2 linked regions of the Flammeovirga agarivorans genome follow. The protein of the gene in region 1 interacts with the protein of each later gene in a pairwise test. Links are inferred from orthologs where the notes say so. Each region holds a gene or a part of one and is shown on either strand. Other genes may lie near its edges.

Region 1 (10,564 bases):
AGAACAAAGTGAGATAGAATTAACAGAAAAGCTTACTCATTTAAGGTCTTCATTACAATCGGATGAGAATTGGGGACTTGAGCATCAATCACTTTCTACATTAGAAGATGATTTACCACTTATTAGATCACATGTTTCTCAAAAGCAAAAGCTAGACAGCAATTTTGAGGAAGCTATTCATATTGTCTCAGTAGGCATTCAACAAAAATTATCGCCATTAACTTATTCTCAGAAAAAAGAAACGATCGAAGGTTGGGAAAAATCAGGAAAAGCTACATTAAAGACATTAGAAGGTGCATTAAAATACCCTGATTTACCTTTTGAAGTATTGGATGACCGAATACAACTGTTCGACTCTTATGAAAAACAACTCCAATTAATTCAAGAGCAAGAACGTCAGATTCAAGTTTTGACATTGGAACAGGAAAATATTCAAACTCGAAAAAAATCAAATGAGGAAAGACTTTTAGTAACACAAAAAGAATCTGATTACCTAAAAGTTTTGATTGAAGAATTAGAAGTAAAAGTGAGACGATTGAGTCTTGAATCATCTGAAAATATCGAGAAATTAAGAAGTCAGCTGATTGAAGGAGAGGCATGTATGGTCTGTGGATCGGTACATCACCCTTATGCTCATGAGACTTCTTCTAAGGATGAATTAAAAGAAGTAGAACATCAGTTAGTAATATCAAAGAAAGAGTATCAAGAGAAACTCAAGAACCATCAAACAGAATTAAGTACAAAAGCAAAGATTGAAGCTACTGTAGAATCATTACTTCTTCAGAAAAATAAATTAAATATAGATCTCAATGAATTTAAAGAGGAGGGAAAATCTCTAGTTCTGAAGATCAATCAATTGGATATTCCACCTGACAAACAATCTGCGAAGGAATTTCAAGATGAGAAAAGTAGAATTTTAGAAATTCAAAGTAAAAAGAAAGGACTGGAAGAGATTAGTACCCTATATCAGATAGTATTACAGATTGTAGAGATTGATAAAGAGCTAACATCCTATATTACAAAATATAATAAGTATGTAGCTACTGAAAATGATTGGGAACAATTGGTGGCTTTAAAAACGAAATGGGATGATAAACAACAATTGATAAAAGAGTATCCAAAGTTAATTTTAGAAAAGGAAGAGCAAAAAGCTCAAAATAAGAAATTGATTTCAGATCATCTGCTAGAAGTACAAAAATTGAACAATGATATTTCTGATGTTAATTCTAATCTAGAGTACCAAGGAAAGGAAAGACATAGATTATTTGGAGAAAAAGAAATTGAAAAAGAACGAGCAGTACTTCTAGATAAAAAAACGGAACAGGATAGAAAAGTAAGACAGATTGAGCTTGAATTATCTAAACTTAAGGCTGAAATATTATCTTTTGAAAAACAAGTGATAGACTATTCCAAAGAAGAGAAATCAATTTCTACTTTACTCCTAGAAAGTAAAAGTAAATTGGATCTAAAATTAGCATCTGCTGCTATTACTTTATCGTCTTTTGAAAATGGCTTGTTAGAAGAAAATGAGTATCAGGAATTAAGTCTAAAAGTGAAGCATTATGACAATGCATTGACGGCTTTAAACTCTTCATTAGAGACACTTCTATCAGAAGTGGGTAAAGCTATTTCTGAAGATAAGTTTAAAGAACAGACATTAGAACAACTACAAGATTCTTTTGCGGAGCAAGAAATCAAAATACAATCAAAAGAAACAGAGTTAAGAGCTCTTGAAACTGAGATTTCTTTAAATAATGAAAAGGTTAAGGAACTTGAAGAAACACTAAAGAAAATCTCTACTATGAAACCTGAATATGATTTATGGAAAACCATGAATACACTCATTGGATCTTCAAATGGAGATGAATTTAATAAGTTTGCTCAAAGTATTGTACTGAGAAAACTATTGCATAAAGCAAACCATCATCTTAAAAAGTTTACTGATAGATATTTATTTGCTCCACCAAAAGTAAATGGTACTCAAGATTTATATATTTTAGACCGATATGCAGGTGATAAAGAAAGGGTAGTGAGTTCAGTTAGTGGAGGTGAATCTTTCTTATTGAGCTTGTCTCTATCCTTAGGTTTAGCTGATTTGGCTTCTAATAATGTAAAAGTGGAAAGCTTATTTATTGATGAAGGTTTTGGGACGTTAGATGAAGAAGCTTTGGATCAGGCCATATCTGCATTAGAAAAACTAAATGATCTTGGCGGGAAAACAATCTCCGTAATTTCCCATGTTCCTCAAATTAAAGAACGTGTTCCTGCCAAGATTCAGGTGATTTCAAATGGTTCATCAGGCCATAGTAAAATTGAAGTAACACAATAGTATTTAGAAGGAGTTTACATTGTTGTGAGCTCCTTTTTTAAAATACGTAATGATAGAAACCATAGTAGATACAAGCGGCTCCTGCCATCACAAAAATATGCCATATTGCATGGTTATAACGTAATTTCCTCCAAAGGTAAAAGGGAACTCCTAATGTATAACATAATCCTCCTGCAACTACCCAATAAATTCCATCACCAATTTCTTGTATCATTTCTGGTAATAGAAATATGCCAATCCAACCTGTAGCAATGTACATACTGACTGATAACCACTGAAAACGGTCTGCATATATAATTTTGAAAACAGTACCTATAAAGGCAACAATCCAAATAGAAATAAATAGCCAATGTCCACCTAAATGAGGAATCTTGATTAAGGCCATTGGTGTATAAGTACCCGCAATTAACCAATAGATAGCACTATGGTCTAAAATCACAAAAGTTTTAGTGTAGGCATCGTCTGTATGGATATGAAGTAAGGTAGAGCAAGTAAATAAGATAATCATACTGCCGCCGTAAAGCATGGCACTGATTACCATTCTGGGGTTTGATAGATCTATTCTGCTTAAAATTAACCATAAACCAATGACAGCTAACCCTGCTGCAATTCCGTGAGTTAAACTGTTAATCCGTTCTTCTTCTGGGGAGTCTCGTGGTATTTCTAATTCATTTGCAGTAGAGGGATGTTCAATTTTCGTTTGATTATAAGTAGAAGTATAAGGAACTTTTTTCATGGGAAAATTATATTTATTATGAGAGATAGTAAACTATTGGGTATTAGGTGATAGGTTATGTATATAAGACAATTTAGTTTCAATAGTAGCCAAAACAAATAGTGTTTATTTAAGGGTTAAGTATTAACTTCGCTTTAGTACTTAAAGAATCTACATATATATAATAACGAAATTTTTAATGATAATCAAGCTTTTTGTTTATTTGTAAGACTCTTAAAAATCAGTATTAAACACATATTAATCATTCTTCAAATAATACAATAAATATGACAGCGAAAACATATTTAGCTACCAATCCTAGTATTTGGACAGGTCGTGTAGATGGCGACACTTACGACGTTTACAGATGGCATCAGAAGGTAGATATTATAGATTTAAACGTTTCAGAAATCCCAGACCTATCTTTTGGACACCAAGGTATTGCCATTGTAGGCTTTATGTGCCAGGAAGGTGTAAAAAGAAATAAAGGTAGACTCGGTGCTGTAGATGGCCCATATGAACTAAGAAAAGCATGTGCAAACCTTCCTGTTCACTTTCCTCAAGAAATGAAATTAATTGATGTAGGAAATATTCAATGCATCAATGAAGATATGGAAGGAGCCCAAAAAGATTTAGGTGATATGGTGGCTCAACTTTTAATTAAAGGTTATAGACCTTTAGTTTGGGGTGGGGGACATGAGATTGCTTATGGACATTACCTTGGTGTTAAGAAATTTATTGAAGAAAAACATCCAGGTAAAACTTTAGGTATTCTTAATCTTGATGCTCACTTTGACTTAAGAGAGCCAGATCCATTACCAAGTTCAGGAACACCATTTTATCAGATGGGTATGGACTTTAAGAAGAAAGGAGAAGAGTTTAACTACTTAGTGATTGGTATTCAAAAGAATAGTAATACTCAGCGATTATATAATACTGCTAATGAATTGGGAGTAAAGTATATTTCGGGTAGAAGAATTACTGAGGCTGATAAAGTGGGGACTACACACAAATTGACTGCATTTGTAGATAAAGTAGATTTTATCTACCAAACAACATGTATGGATGTATTTGCCGCCCATTTTGCACCAGGTGTAAGTGCTTCAGCTTATAATGGTATTGAGCCGAATCCTACTTTTATGAAGTTATTCAAAAAAATCTATAAAAGTGGTAAGGTAATTTCTTCTGATATTGCAGAGTTGAACCCTTCTTTAGATATTGATAAAAGAACAGCAAAACTAGCTGCAGCTCTATCATTTGAGATTGTGAAAGCATAGAATAATGGATGTAAAGATAGAATCGTCTTGGAAAACTAGACTACAAACTGAATTTGAGAAACCTTACTTTTCCTCATTAGTAGAATTTGTAAAGGGTGAATACGCTTCAAAGAAAATTTTTCCACCTGCAGGTCAAATTTTTAATGCATTTGATCGTTGTACTTTTGACAATGTAAAAGTTGTTATCCTTGGTCAGGATCCATACCATGATGATGGACAGGCCAATGGTTTGTGCTTTTCTGTAGCAGATGGAATAAAACAACCACCTTCTTTGGTAAATATTTTTAAGGAAATCGAAGGAGATTTAGGGATTCCTAGACCTACTTCTGGTAATCTTGAGCGTTGGGCAGACCAAGGTGTTCTTCTTTTGAATGCAACACTTACTGTTGAAGCACACAAGGCAGGGTCTCACCAGAAAAAAGGCTGGGAAGAGTTTACTGATGCAGTAATCAAGAAAGTCTCTGAAGAGCAAGAAGGTGTAGTATTTTTCTTATGGGGTTCATATGCTCAAAAGAAAGGGAAAGTGATTGATACAAATAAGCATTTAGTGTTGAAATCTGTACATCCTTCTCCTTTATCTGCACACAGAGGTTTCTTTGGAAATCAACAGTTTAGTAAAGCCAATCACTACTTAAAGGAACAGGGTAAAAGCCCAATTAATTGGTAATTTTACAGTAGAAGAGACACCTTATGAAAAAGAAAATTGTAGGAAGTTATCCTTATACAAACGTATTGTTTAGTATTTCTGCAGCTTTATTTATGATCGCACTTTTTGCACTATTCGCTTTAGGGACTTCCCGTTTAGCGAAAAGAGTCGCTAGCGGTATCGAGATGCAGGTAGTATTAGAGAATAAAGTAGGTCCTACAAGTAGAGAAGCTATTGTTGATCAAATTGTGAGTATGGATTTTATTTCAGAGAATGATCCTCCACAATTTATCAGTAAAGAAGAGGCCGCTGAAATAATGATAGAATCTACCGGAGAAGATTTTGTTCGCTTTTTAGGTGATAATCCTCTTAGAGATGCTTATGCAGTTAGAGTCGGTATTGATATTCAAGATGATGAAGCACTAGAAATAGCAAAAAAACAACTTCAAGAGATTGAAGGAGTTTATGAAGTGGTATATACAAGTAGTGTTATCAGGAATGTTAGAACAAATATGAGAGCTATTGGTTCTGTGGTAGTGGTATTATCCTTGATTTTCTTCGCTACTGCCATTATACTGATCAACAATTCTATTCGATTGGCACTGTTCTCACAACGTTTTCTGATAAGGTCAATGCAACTAGTAGGTGCAACTCAAATGTTTATCAAAAAACCATTTTTAATCAGAGGTGCTATACAGGGGGCTGTTGGTGGAACTATTTCTTCGATATTTATTGCAGTAGTTAGTGCATCTGCATTCTCTAGTTTACCACAGTTTACTTACTTAATTAGTAGTGGAGATATTTGGTTTGTCTGTTTACTTTCAATAATTCTTGGAACCTTAGTAGTGGTTTCTAGCGTATACTTTTCTATCAGTAAGTATTTAAAAATGAAATTGGACGATTTATATTAAAAAAGTCGTTATTAAATATATAAAGTAATGGGTAAAAAAGATTCAGGAGATTGGAAAGATCGTTTGGGTGTAGTTTTCAGTACTGACCCTGATTATGATTACGATTATGATGGGGATGAAGAAGTAGAAACACTTCCTCCAAATCAACAAGATTTGAGAGTAATGCTTGATCGCAAAAATCGTAAGGGGAAGTCGGCAACATTAGTGACTGGTTTTGAGGGTTCTGATGATGATTTAAAAGCCCTTGCAAAAACACTAAAGTCTAAATGTGGCGTAGGCGGTTCAGCAAAAGATGGAGAAATTATCATCCAAGGAGACTTTAGAGATAAAGTACTTGAACTGTTAAAAGCAGCAGGCTATAAAGCAAAAAAATCAGGAGGGTAGTCTCCTGATTTATTGATATATGAAAGCACTCAATGTTATTCTGCATTGAGTGCTTTTTTGTAGGTGTCGATGGCTTTTAATCTTGCAGTTTTGTGCTCAACAATGGGTTCAATATAATTTTTTGGATCAAAGTTAGGAATCCATTTCTTGATGTACTTTAAGTCTTTATCAAATTTCTTCATTTGTGATTCTGGATTGAAAACTCTAAAGTAAGGTTGAGCATCTGTACCCGTTCCTGCAGCCCATTGCCAACTACCATTATTAGCGGATAAATCAAAATCTAATAACTTCTCTGCAAAATAGGCTTCACCCCATTTCCAATCAATCAGTAAGTGTTTACAAAGGAAGCTGGCAACAATCATTCTTGCTCTGTTGTGCATGTACCCTGTAGTGTTTAATTCATTCATGGCAGCATCTACGATTGGGTATCCTGTTTTGCCATTTTTCCACGCCTCAAAATATTCCTCGTTGTTTTCCCATATCACCTTATCGTACTTTCTGTTGTAGTTATTGGAAACCACATGTGGAAAGTGAAAAAGGATCATCATATAAAAGTCTCTCCATATGATTTGATTCATAAATACCTCATTCAATTGATAACTTTGTCTCAGTACTTCCCTTACACTGATAGTGCCGAAACGAAGGTGAATACCTAGGTGTGTAGTTCCCTTTATACTAGGGAAATCTCGTTGCTGATCATAATTCGTTACAATATCCAAGTCTAATGAAAGTGGAGGAATGACTTTACCTGAATTCTCAAATCCCATATCGCCCAATGATACCATTGCTTCAGGAGAACATGAGTAATAGTTCTCAACCAAACTGCAATCAAAGTGTTGTATTGCTTCAGGGTTTTCTTGCAGTCTTAATTTCCACTTTCTTGAGTAAGGAGTAAACACTACATAAGGCGATCCGTCATCTTTGGTAATCTCTTCTTTTTCAAAAATACATTGGTCTTTATGAGTGATAAAGGGAATTTGTTTGTCAGCTAAAATGGTATTTATTTCTTGATCTCTCTCTAATGCATAAGGTTCATAGTCATGATTTGTATGTACAGCACTAATATCATATGTACTCACTAATTTTTTCCAAGCATTAGTGGGAGTGTCATAAATAGTATAAAGAGTACTGCCGAGTTCCTCAAGCTGTTCTTTAATGCCGTTTAATTGCTGATGGATAAAATTGACTCTCGGGTCTTGTCTATCGTTTAGGTCTTCTAAGATATTTTTATCAAAAATAAATATAGGAAGTACATGCTTTGATGTACTTAATGCATGATGTAAGGCTACATTATCTACTAATCTTAAATCTCTTCTAAGCCAAACAATAGATATTTTTTCCATATAATTAAAATATTATCGAAATCTTTGTAATTACATTATTTAAGATAATAAACATTTCATCATATATCTTGTTTGATTTTTGCTAAATTATATTTAGAAATTAGCGATTTTATTAGAAATTAATTTATGAAGCTTATATATACTATTACTCTATTATTACTGACCATTCAATTATTCGCTCAAGAAAAATATTATCTCGTCGTTTTTGATGGAAAAGATGATACTACTTATTCATTAGATACTCCGGCGGAATACCTTTCTCAAGAGGCTATTGATCGAAGAGAGAAATACAATATTGCTATAGACTCCACAGATTTGCCTGTAGTGGCCTCTTATATCTCTGCAGTAGAAAATACAGGGGCAACAATTTGGCATCCCATGAGGTGGTTTAATGGCGTGATTGTGTCTGATGCTGATTCATCAACTATTTCAGCATTACCGCATGTGTCCAGTGTCCTTAACATGAGTGATAAATCAATGGGAGGAACCAATACTATTGATGACATTAAAGTGTCAACTGATTTTGGTAATGCTGAAATCCAATCGGAAATGATTGGCGTCGACAAAATGCATGAATTAGGATATAAAGGAGAAGGAATTCATATCGCTGTTCTAGATGCTGGCTTTAAGAATTATAATTCTATCGATCATTTTGAGAATACTTCTTTTGGAGAAATCTATGACCTTTATTCAAAAGATGAAATTGTAGAAGATGATCATAGACATGGCACAGAAGTATTGTCTACAATGGCGGCAAATATAGATGGGAATTTTGTTGGAGGCTCTCCATTATCTACCTATTCTTTGTATAGAACAGAATATGTAAATTCTGAAACAAGGATTGAAGAATTGATGTGGGTAGTTGCTGCTGAAAGGGCTGATTCTTTAGGTGCTGATATTATTCAAAGTTCATTAGGATATTATGACTTTGACGATCCCACTCAAAACTATACTCATGATGATTTAGATGGAGAAACGGCATGGATTTCATTAGGAGCAAACCATGCATTTACAAAAGGAATATTAGTAGTAGTTTCTGCAGGAAATGAAGGTTCGTACAATTGGAGAAAGGTTACTTTTCCGGGTGATTCCCCTTTTGTATTAACGGTAGGTTCTGTAAGTGCTGCAGGAAATAGAGCTTATTCAAGTTCTACGGGTAATACAGCTGATAACCGCATAAAACCAGATGTAATGGCATTGGGTCAAGGGTGCCAGGTGATTGATGAAAATGGAAATCAAAAAGTAAGTAATGGGACATCTTTTGCAGCGCCCCAAATGGCTAGTTTTGCAGCAGGTTTGTTGGAAGCCAGACCAGAACTTTCTCCAATCGAAGCAATTAGAATTATCAGGGCATCTGCAGATAGATATACTTCACCAGATTCGTTATATGGTTATGGAGTTCCTGATTTTGCTTTGGCTGTTAACATCACCGGAACAGATCAAGAACCTTCGATATTATCAATTAAAGCATATCCAAATCCTGTCGATGGGGAAACGGTGAAATTGGATTTACCCACAGAACTGATCAATAAATCCATAAAAGTAGTATGGCATGATTTATCAGGGAAAGCCATTAAAAAGAAGGAGTATCATCAACTCATTTCTACAATGGAAATAAAAGTACCTCAAAAATTGAGAAAACAATATGCTCTATTGCACATAGAATCTGAGAATGGAGCGACAACTTTAAAGTTAAAAATTAACTAACACATTTATTCTTAAATATTAATCATGAAACAGATACTTGTAACGGGTGGAACAGGCTATATCGGTTCACACACAGTAGTTGAATTACAAAATAAAGGCTACGAAGTCGTTATTGTGGATGACTTATCGAACTCAGAAAAAGATGTAGTTGATAGAATAGAAAAAATTAGTGGCATCCGTCCTATTTTTGAAGAGTTGGATTTAGTAGATGCAGCCGGTACTGATAAGATGTTTCAAAAGTATTCAAACCTTGAAGCAGTAATTCATTTCGCTGCTTTTAAAGCGGTGGGTGAGTCTGTTCAGGAACCATTAAGATATTATCAAAACAACTTGGTGTCTTTGATTAACCTTTTGAATTGTATGCGTAAGTATAAGGTTCAAAACATGGTCTTTTCATCATCTTGTACTGTTTATGGCCAGCCTGAGTCATTGCCAGTAACAGAAAATGCCCCTGTGCAACCTGCAGAGTCTCCGTATGGAAATACAAAGCAAATTTGTGAAGAGATCCTTAGAGATAGTGTAAAGGCATATCCTGAGATCAAAGCGATCGCTTTAAGGTATTTCAACCCAGTAGGTGCACATAAATCTGCTTTGATAGGTGAACTGCCTAAAGGAGTACCTCAAAATTTAGTGCCTTTTATTACTCAAACGGCTATAGGTTTAAGGGATCAACTTTCTGTATTCGGAAGTGACTATAATACTGTAGATGGTTCGGCAGTACGTGATTATATTCATGTGGTAGATCTTGCACAAGCACATATTATTGCTGCTGAAAGGTTATTGGAAGGCAGAAATGAAGAGAACTACGAATTCTTTAATCTTGGTACTGGAACAGGAAGTTCGGTTTTACAGGTGATTAATGCTTTTGAAGAAGCTAATGGTCTTCCGGTAAAATATAAGATTGTAGACCGTAGAGAGGGTGATGTAGAACAGATTTGGGCCGATACCACTATCGCCAATGAAGTCTTAGGGTGGAAAGCCAATCGAGGGTTGGATGATATGATGAGTTCTGCCTGGGCTTGGGAGAAAAATCTAAGAGAAGGAGATTGTTAATAGTATTGGAATATAAAAAAGGGGAATTGATTAGTATTCAATTCCCCTTTTTCTTTAAAGAACGTTTAAGTTTTGTTCTTTGATCTTTTCGAGTTCGTCTTTCATGTTAACGACTACTTTCTGAATATTTACATCATTCGCTTTAGAGCCAATCGTATTGATTTCTCTACCAATCTCTTGTGATATAAAGCCTAACTTT
Region 2 (10,363 bases), 160 kb from region 1 along the record:
TTTATTGTGTTGATCAAATACTTTTAATGAAATAGTATTACTCGGTATCTTGAAGTGAAAATTTCCTTTTGCTGTAACATCACCCAAAAAATGCTCTTTGTTGTTCTTTTCAATAGCATATAAAAACACAGTAGGAGCTTTAAATGGGTGAAAGACTTGAAAAGTGAGATGATTTCCTTCCACATAATAATTAACGTCTGAAGTTGCTTTTGAATTGTCAAAGTTCGAAAGGTATGAGGAAGGAATTTCTGTGGAAATAAGAAGCCCTGTAGGTAGAATAATAGCAATAATTAGCCATAAAAAAATATGTTGATTCCTTAATTGGGTGTTCATTTTATTTTCGAATTGTTTTTGGAAGTAAGTAAACCCATAATAATATCGTTGCAGGTATCCATATGATCTTTGCAACAATAGGAGCATTGCTATACTTGGTATCTAAGTTTTTTCCTCCTCTTAGGATAAAAAAGATAGCAAAGAGAATTCCTATAAATAGATAGAATTGAGAAACCTGAATAGTTATTTTGATGAGTTGTTCCATTGACTATCAAAATACTACTTTTTCTGTAAACATTAAAATAAAGAAAAAGCACTTGTCGATTTCCAACAAGTGCTTCGTATAGATAGTAGTAAAAGTAGTATCAGGTTTTTTGTTTCTTTTTCTTCGCGGCAGGGAAGAGAATGTTATTCAAGATTAATCGATAACCAGGAGAATTAGGATGAAGATTTAGATCTGTTGGCTCCTCACCAACAAAATGACGGTAATCTTCTGGATCATGTCCCCCGAAGAAAGTCCAAGTTCCTTTGCCATAAGTACCATGGATATATCTGGCTTCTTTGGCTGCCTCACATTCTCCTAAAATAATAACATCACTTTTTATTAAATGCTTTTTGAAAGCAGTTGTCTGTCCCATAAAACCTTTAACTTGTTTCTCATGGTTCTGAGTTAACATCGTAGGAACAGGATCCCATTTTGCAGAGAAAGTGAATAATTCAAAGTAATCATTTTCTTCTCTTAAGCCTCTTTCATAAGATTGGTTATCTATCTGTGAGTATTCGTATTGATAGGGGTCGAGTTTTATTTTAAAGTCTTTAAATGCGAAAGTGTTCTTATAATTTAATTTGTCATGAACATTTTCGTCAACACCATCGCCATCATACATGTAATCACAGATATCAACATTATCTGCTGCTAAAGCGATGTCATAAGTGTCTGTAGCAGAGCACATGGCAAATAAGAACCCTCCTCCTGCACAGAAATCTCTAATTTTCTTTACTACAGCACTTTTTAGGTGAGAAACTTTCTCAAATCCATGTCTTTTTGCTGATTCTTCAAATTGATTTTGTGCTTCAATGTACCAGGCTTCTCGTCCATAAGTAGCATAGAACTTACCATATTGACCCGTAAAATCTTCATGATGAAGGTGAAGCCAATCATATTTAGGTAAGAGATCTGCCATTACTTCATCGTCGAAGATGACATCATAAGGAATCTCTGCATATGTAAGTACCAAGGTTACGGCATCGTCCCAAGGTTGTTTAGAGGGCGGAGAGTAAACAGCAATACTAGGTACAGCGTCTAATCTCATTAGATCCATATTGGATTCTGGGTGTGCAATTTCTTCTTTAATTTGAATAGCTTGAGCGTCAGAAATCACATCATAACTTACACCCCTAATCACAAGCTCTTGTTCAAATAAGGGTAGATTTTTAAACATAAAACTACCACCTCTGTAATTGAGTAGCCAATCGGCTTCCACTTCTTGTCCAAGAACCCAAAAAGTGACTCCATAAGCCTTTAGGTGGTTAGTTTGTTCTTGATCCATTGGCACAAGTATATGAGATCCGAAAGTATGTAGTTGTGCCAATAGCAGAAAGCAAAGTGAGATAATGGTCTTCATGCATTATTGTTTAGTAGGGTTTTATAGTGTTAATTGGGGCTAAATAGACTAAATAGATTAACAGGAAAGTTAAACTGATTCTTTTTCAACTTTTTAACTATCTTTAAGTTACAATTGTTTTTTCTCTGATGACTTTAGAAAAAGTCACTTTTTGATGAAAATATTACATTGTACTTTTTGTTTGAAAATTCAAAAAAAGTGAAGGGAAATAAATTGTACTTAACTAAGAAAACCTGATTTATTCGATGAATATTTTAATTTATATATTTGAAGCTTTCAGTTCTGTAAAAGCAAATAAACTTCGCTCATTCTTGACATCTACAATGATTGCTATCGGTATTATGGCTTTGGTCGGAATAATGACAGCAATTGATGCCGTTAATGAATCTATAAATTCTGGTATGGCAGACTTGGGTGTAAATAATTTTGAAATCTCAGATGTAACTAGAAGAAGAGGTGCTTTTGGAAAAAAATTAGCAAAAAAGAATATCATTTCTTACGAACAAATGAAGAAATTAAAGGAATCATTACCTGTAGAAGGTAAGGTAAGCCTTGAAGCTTTGGTCGCTGGTTCATTGGAAATCAAAAGATTATCTAAAAAAACAACACCCAATTACAGTGTAACGGGTATCGATGATATGTACCTAAAAAATAATGGGTATAAGATAAAAGATGGTAGAGAGTTCTCAAATATCGAATTATCTCAAGGTCAAAATGTAGCAATTATCTCAAAAGAGGTTTATACTAACTTATTTGAAAAAGATGAAGACCCTATTGATAAGGCTATCGGTTTCAAAGGTAAAAAGTTTAGGGTGATTGGAGTCGTGGAAGAGAAAGGAGGTATTGGTGGAGGTGATGCCGATAGACAGGTGTTTATTCCTCTTCTTAATGCTAATAAGTTCGCTACACAGCAAAGTTTATATTATAAAGCAACAATAAATACTACAGATCCTAGAGGTATTGATTATGCTATGTCTGAAGCAAGAGGCACAATGCGAATCATCAGAAGAGATCAACTTGGAAAACCAGATTCCTTTGAGATAAAAAGAAGTGATTCTTTAAACTCTGAATTTAATGAAATGACAATGCAACTTAGAATCGGAGGTTTTGCTATTGCGATTGTGACATTGTTAGGGGCATCTATCGGTTTGATGAATATTATGATGGTGTCTGTAACTGAACGTACAAGAGAGATAGGCATTCGTAAGTCTTTGGGAGCAACACCTTTTGCAATTAGACAGCAATTCCTTATGGAAGCAATTTTTATCTGTTTAATTGGAGGACTTTTTGGGACGTTTTTTGGAGCCTTAATCGGTAATGTATTAGCTAAGTTTATGGATACCGAAGGTTTTATATTTCCTTGGTTCTGGTTAATTGTGTCAATAGTAGTTTGTGTTGTTGTAGGAGTTGTTTCAGGGTTTTACCCAGCAAATAAAGCATCAAGATTAGATCCTATTGAATCACTTAGGTTTGAATAAAACACCCTCATAGAATGCAAAACATTTATGAGGGCCAGGTAAAGAATCTAAGGTATAACACTATTAATATTGTGATACAAAAAACAGGTCAATTCATTTTATAATGATTGATTTCTTTGTATTAAATTTCTACAGGCAAAATGGTTCTGATTGATTTTCGGTACTACCGTAAATCATTGGATAATTTAAGTGATAAATAAGCGTTGGAAGAAATAATTTTCTTTATAGATAGCTGTTTTTGGTATTCATTTCTTTGTTGCTTTTGTATTTTGATACCTCAATTTATGCGTGTTGACCTGTTTTTACAACATTTGTAATCATTAATAAACGACGATTATAATATGTTAACAATATTAAGATGGTATTTGAAATAATTGATTTTCAGTTATTTAAAATGTTTTGTTTTTTCTTTGTTTAATACAAATAGCACCTCAATTTAATCTGACCTTTTTGGTAAAAACTTTGAACTTTAAAGCACAAACGGGTAGAGACTTAATGCGTTCAAATAGATATATCACAATTGAACAGAACTTAAAAATCTTAATATCATGAAGTCTCAAAAGAAAAGAACTATTTCAGACAATGAAGAAATAATAGATCACGATATAATGACGCAGGAAGATGTCAAGTTAATTTCATCTTACCTACTTCAAAAAAACAATAAGTAAAACAAAATTTTCATATCAATTTATTAAAGCTTTCAGAGATTCTCCGAATGTTTTTTATAAAAAAAGTAGTCACCCCTTTTGTCGACGTGACTACTTTTTATTTTTATATGAATGCTATTTCAGCTTAGTTACCCCATCCAAAGAAACAGTGTCCTTCATTGTTGTAACGTTCTCCCATAGAAAAGAAGAATGTTGCTTCCTCAGCTGCATTGTCATCAGAATCAGAACCATGAACAACATTTCTATCAGTTGATCTTGCAAAACGTTTACGGATTGTACCGTCTTCTGCTTTTGTTGGATCTGTTGCACCAATCAATTTACGGTAGTCAGCTACTGCATTGTCTTTTTCCAATACGGCTGCAACTACAGGTCCTGAAGTCATGTAATTTACTACATCTTGAAAGAACGGTTGGTCAGACAAGTGGCGGTAAAACATTTCAGCTTGTTTCGTACGTAACCTTACCATTTTCATTGCTTGGATACGGAAGCCTGCATCATGAATCATCGTTAAGATTTCACCAATGTAATCTTGGTTTTCTTCTCCAGGCTTAATCATAGTAAAAGTGAAAGTTCCCTTTTTAGGTGCGTAGTTTTCCATAATTTGTTTGTGTCTATTATTGTTATCGATTATTTTTTATGTGTTATGAATAAATAAAAAGCTATAGGGTTATGTATAGATGTGTTATTCATAATTTGTAAACAAACTTATATAGAAGACTAAAAATTACCAAATAAAAAATAAGGTTAGTTGATCGATGTAAATTTCGACCTCTAACCTTATTTTTAAATATCTATTAGCAGGTTTTTCTACTGCTTAATTATCAGTGATTTATGAGATTACTAGAGTAGTTTAACTCTTAAATTGCATTAATTTAAAATTCTTGAAGTTGGATCAACTTATTATATGCTCCATCTTCTTTTTCCATTAACTCATCGTGTTTACCGATTTCAGAAATCACACCATTATCTAATACCGCAATTTTGTGTGCATTTCTAATCGTCGATAAACGGTGGGCAATGATCAAACTAGTTCTGCCTTCCATTAGCGTCTCTAAAGCATCCTGTACTAACTTTTCAGACTCAATATCCAATGCAGAAGTTGCTTCATCCAAGATCAATATAGCAGGATCTTTTAAGATCGCTCTAGCAATTGCAATTCTTTGTCTTTGTCCACCAGATAGTTTTACACCTCTTTCACCTACAAGTGTTTCAAACCCTTCTGGGAAAGAATTGATGAATTCTAAGGCATTAGCTTTTTTAGCTGCTTCAATGATCATTTCCTTTGTCGCTTCTGGATTACCATAGCGGATATTTTCTTCAATAGAACCACCAAATAGTAGTACTTCTTGAGGAACAACTCCTACATGTTTACGGAATCCGATAAGGTTATAATCTTTGGCCGATTTATCATCAATGAGAAGATCTCCACCTTCAATTTCATAAAAACGTTGTAATAGGTGTGCCATTGTAGATTTACCTCCACCAGACTTACCAACAAGAGCAACTTTTTCACCTTTGCTTATATGTAGGTTGACACCTTTCAATACCTCAATCTCCTTTCTAGTAGGGTATGAGAAACGTACATCCTTGAAAGTAATATTTCCTTCTAATCTTGGAATGTTTTCTTTGTCAATTTCATGTTCAGATTCTGCTGCTAAAATTTCTTCAACTCGATCTGTTGCACCTACAGCTTTTTGTAAGTTGCCATAAATATCTCCTAAGCCACCAATTGAACCTCCAATGAACATCGTATACAATACAAATGAGGTTAAGTCTCCAATCGTGATTTCTCCTTGAGACACCATGTAAGTACCATACCATAATACTCCAATGATACCTCCCATCAATACGAAAATGATGAATGAGATAAATGTACCTTTATATGTTGCTGCTTTTAAGGCGATATTCACAACTCCCGATAAATTGCTGTTGTATCGGTTGACTTCAAAGTCTTCGTTCGCGAAAGTTTTTACAGTACCGATAGATTGAATAGTTTCTTCAACAATCACATTGGCCTTTGCTAATGCATCTTGTGTACCTTTTGAAAGCTTACGAATAAACTTACCAAAGATGATAGCAAAAATGATAAGTACTGGGAAAGTCAACATCATAAAGAACGTCAACTTTGGATTTTCCATGAATAAAATAACTACGCCAAAAACTAAAGTGGCAAGTTGCCTAAATAATTCAGCTAGAGTAGTTGAAAAAGTATCTTGAAGTACAGAAACATCAGAAGTAATTCTACTGAAAAGTTCGCCAGATCTATTCCTGTCATAAAAAGACATGGGTAGTGACATGAATTTTTGATATAAAGCACCTCGTAAATCTGCTATAGCATTCTCGTTTACTTTAGCGAAAAGATATACTCTTGCAAATGAGAATAAACTTTGAAGAAATAATACAGCGATGAGTGCAAAGCCTACTGAAGTTAAATCAGGTAGCCAAGGAATTGTGACAATACCTTGTGCTGTATCCATCAAAGTACCAATTAACTTTGGTAGTGCTAGTAAAATTGTACTTGAGAAGAAGAGACAGATTAAGCCGAGTGTGAAAATGCCTTTGTAGGGCATCATAAATCTAAAAACACCTCTTAATTTCTTTATACTTCCTTTATCTAAACGCGCTTTTTTCTCTCCAGAGTCCTTTCGCGACATATTTCTAAATACTCCCACAATGTTTAATGCTTGTTCGAATTGCAAATGAACGACATTTTTATGACTTATATTACCTTTTTTGTGGATATTCATTTAAAAAATATGAATGAAGTAAGAGTGGGAAGTTTTTTTGAAAATTTGAGGTAGTTGTTGTGAATAAAAAATGCTACAAATTTTACTTTGTAGCATTGATGCATTTAGATGTGCGTATATTCTGTTTCGGTTTCATCCCGATCTATACCTTCGACTCGAAACTCTTTGTTGGCGTATATACATGTTACTTCATGTCCATCGACAGTAGTTTCTAGTTTTACCGGAAAATCGGACCATAAAGTAGCGATATGTTCCATGGTTTTACTTACATATCCCAGTTCAAGTTCTCTACCGTCAAACTCATGTACAAGCATTAGTGAATTTGAAATAGGAGCAATTCCTTTCACTTTTATCACTGGTATACTACCTGTTCCTGTTTGAGCAATCAAAGTATCTCTAACATCTTTCCATCCTTTGAAGTCATCTGATGTATTAGAGACAGTGATTCTTCCTTGGTTTTTTTCGTACTCAAAAAGCCCCAACTCTTCCATTAATTCTTTGGTGAGGAATCTCCTTAAGAAAGAAGCATCTCTATCCACAGTTCTTACATCAAATATTTTAGGATTGATTTCATATTCGAAAGCGTCCTTTTTTCCTGCAAGGTGTGCCATTAAAGTAAATCCAATGTGATATGGATTAAGACCACCGACATGAGGACGTATCACTTGATTGTGGGATCTGATAAAATCCACATGCATAGCAGGAGGAAGGTTAAGTTTATGAAGTATAGTATAATGCCAGAAACTGGCCCAACCTTCATTCATAATCTTTGTTTCCATTTGAGGTAGAAAGTATAACGTTTCTTCTCTTACGATGCGTAGGATTTCTTTTTCCCAACTTTGTAGAAAGCGACTATTTTCTATAAGGAATAACATCAAGTCTTCTGAGAGGGCAGGAATAAAGTCCTCATCTTTTTCAGGTTTTTTGAGTTCGTCCCAATTGTCTTTTTCTCTATTTACATGTTGAAAATGTTGAATTCTTTGCTCTTCTTCAGACAAGCGCACAATGCGTTGGTTTCTGTCAACATGAAAACTAATAGCATGAGCAGCATCTAAAATTCTTTCAACACCTTCATATCCAATACTAGGTGTTTCATGAAAAGAACGAATACGGTCAGCGTTAAGTTTAAACATTTCTAGAGCATATTCAGCTCTTGTTTTAGAGAAATTTATATTGTTTTTGAAGAAGTCATTATGTCCATATACATGGGCCATTACCAAAATTTGCATTGATAACGGGTTGTCTATCATTAAATAGGCAAGACAGGGATTTGAGTTAATAACCATTTCGTAAGCTAGGCCACTCATTCCCAATTTGTACATGGTATTTTGTTTTTCAAACGATTTTCCAAAACTCCAATGGGGATATCTTGAAGGCATCCCTACGTAAGATTGGTACCCAAGCATGTCATGGTAATCACATACTTCAAATTCTTGAGGGTAATAGTCTAAACCACATTCTTGGGCAATTTCTTCAATCTTATCGTTCCATTTTGCTAAATCTTTTAATACCCAATCCATTTTTAATAGTTTATTTATGAAGGATATTCATAGCACTTACTTAATCCATAAGTGTATTACTTTTATCTTTTCTGAGAAATTTCTGAAGTGCAGGCCAAACGGCTTCTTTTGTTCTCATTCTTAAACAAATGAAGTTGTCTTCCTCGATTTTTTTGTATTCATCAATCATGGAAGACCATGAGTAACCGACATCAGGTTTAATTTCTCCATAGCCAAACAAGTTGCAGACATTACTTAGCTTCACAGCACTTTCGATAGCCTTCTTATTATCAGAAGAAAAGTTATCACCATCTGAACAATGGAAAGCATAAATGTTCCATAGTAGTGGATTATATCGTTCTTCAATAATTTCTAAGGCTTTGTTATATGCTGAGGAAATAATAGTACCTCCGGATTCTCCTTTGTGGAAAAACTCATCTTCGGTCACTTCTTTGGCTTCAGTATGGTGAGCGATAAAAATGATTTCAGTGTTTTCATACCGTGTCTGTAAAAAAGTATACAGCATAAAGTAAAAACTTCTTGCTAAGTACTTTTTTGCTTGATCCATAGATCCAGATGTATCCATAAGACAAAGAACAACTGCATTAGAATGTTCTTCAGTGTCAACTTGCAGCCTACGGTATACTAGGTCATCATTATGGAAAGGGAAAGAAGAATCTTTACTTTCATATAATGCTTTGCTATCAATGCCTTTAGCTTTCATACGCTTTATCCTATTCATCATAGTTTTTCGTTTTGAAAGTCGGGCTCTAATTCCTTTTTTCTGATAGCCAAGCAGTTTACGCATCACCTCAGTATCTGTCTGGAAGTACTTTTTCTGATCCATATCAGGTAATTCCAAGTCTTCAAACATAAACTGAATGGCTTCTTCTAGTGTGATTTCGGTTTCATAGATATCTTCACCAGGGTCACTGCCTGCTTCACCTTTTCCTTTGCCTTTTTGTTGTTGGGCATTTTGGTCTTGTATTACTTGCCCTTTTTGTTCTTTACCAGTGCCTTGTGCTGCACCTTTTCCTTTGTTAGACCCGAAGACAAATCGGTACTCTTTGATCCCTTTAATGGGAACCTTAATCTTTTTGTCTTTGTCTTGACCAATGATCGATTCTTCTGCTATAACATCAGCAATACCTTTCTTGATTTTTTCTTTTACAAGTTCTTTATGGCGTTGCCTATCAGCAGCAGAACGATCTCTTTTCTGTTTGCTGAATTCTTTAAAAATAGCCATGATGTAATTTTTTTGATAGGTAAAAGAGAGACAAGGCGGGGGCACCTTGCCTCTACAACCTATATGATGCTGCTAATCTTTCCATAGGTTGTTTGAAGCGAATGATAACACCGCTTCAACGCTTTCTTCATTATATCCCATATTTATCATTTGGGATACCATAGCATCATATTTTGATTTCTGTGAGTCGTCTCTAGTTTTGGCTTTAAGAATAATTCTGGTGATGTCTTTAACAGACGCCATCAATTTTTTCTCAATAGCTTCTTTTAGAGGTTCATAACTTGTGTAATGTAATTCTCCATTTCTTCTGAGAATATGCGTTACATAACTCATTACATCCTGACGGAATCCATCTGCAGCTGTTCCTGATATACCGATTTGTTGTTCAATGGACTCTAGGAACTTAACATCTGGGTCAAGTTCTTCATTATTGGCCCCTGTAACTTTTCTCTTCAGTACATAGGCTTCAACATGATCTAAATAGTTTTGGAATAATGATTCAGCCTGCTCATCATAAGCATGAACAAATGCTTTTGTGATATCACCTTCAAGCATTTTCAGGTATTCCTTATAAAGAATATCCTTAAGGATATGCATGTAGTGGTCCTTAATATCACCTGGCATAGGCTCTTCTTTCAATTTGTTTTGTAGAGCATCTAAAACAGCAATAGGATGGATTGTATTTGTTTCTGTGTCAGATAGGGCATTATCTAAAGACTTCATGATGAAACGGGTTGAAATACCGCTCATTCCTTCGTCTTCAACTTCTTCTTTAAGCTCCATCACGTTGATACGTTTGGATTGCCCATTTTCTGTGACTTCATCAC

What was found.
Region 2: the proteins of ung (region 1) and ndk interact in binary tests that used the Escherichia coli proteins (3 or more experiments, as listed by UniProt). The link is inferred for Flammeovirga agarivorans from one-to-one orthologs.

The regions. Positions count from the first base shown.
Region 1 is NZ_JABAIL010000002.1:458,734-469,297, reverse strand. The notes cover bases 3,244-6,156. They hold ung (uracil-DNA glycosylase), read left to right. Parts: upstream 3,244-4,325; coding sequence 4,326-4,988; downstream 4,989-6,156. Other genes in these bases: HGP29_RS06630 (translation initiation factor), read left to right, coding at 5,906-6,156; HGP29_RS06635 (cell division protein FtsX), read left to right, coding at 5,012-5,878; hutG (formimidoylglutamase), read left to right, coding at 3,332-4,321. In the rest of the region: HGP29_RS06655 (AAA family ATPase), read left to right, coding at 1-2,329; PAQR family membrane homeostasis protein TrhA, read right to left, coding at 2,367-3,065; more of HGP29_RS06630, read left to right, coding at 6,157-6,262; HGP29_RS06625 (cryptochrome/photolyase family protein), read right to left, coding at 6,298-7,605; HGP29_RS06620 (S8 family serine peptidase), read left to right, coding at 7,732-9,312; UDP-glucose 4-epimerase GalE, read left to right, coding at 9,337-10,365; HGP29_RS06610 (YicC/YloC family endoribonuclease), read right to left, coding at 10,420-10,564. UniProt on the Escherichia coli protein: Excises uracil residues from the DNA which can arise as a result of misincorporation of dUMP residues by DNA polymerase or due to deamination of cytosine.
Region 2 is NZ_JABAIL010000002.1:618,000-628,362, reverse strand. Bases 2,906-5,617 are described here. They hold ndk (nucleoside-diphosphate kinase), read right to left. Parts: upstream 4,643-5,617; coding sequence 4,169-4,642; downstream 2,906-4,168. Other genes in these bases: HGP29_RS07295 (ABC transporter ATP-binding protein), read right to left, coding at 4,917-5,617; HGP29_RS07305 (ABC transporter permease), read left to right, coding at 2,906-3,376. Also shown: HGP29_RS07320 (hypothetical protein), read right to left, coding at 1-333; HGP29_RS07315 (hypothetical protein), read right to left, coding at 335-538; HGP29_RS07310 (asparagine synthetase B), read right to left, coding at 639-1,898; more of HGP29_RS07305, read left to right, coding at 2,144-2,905; more of HGP29_RS07295, read right to left, coding at 5,618-6,698; HGP29_RS07290 (SpoVR family protein), read right to left, coding at 6,896-8,311; HGP29_RS07285 (YeaH/YhbH family protein), read right to left, coding at 8,352-9,536; HGP29_RS07280 (serine protein kinase), read right to left, coding at 9,609-10,363. UniProt on the Escherichia coli protein: Major role in the synthesis of nucleoside triphosphates other than ATP. The ATP gamma phosphate is transferred to the NDP beta phosphate via a ping-pong mechanism, using a phosphorylated active-site intermediate.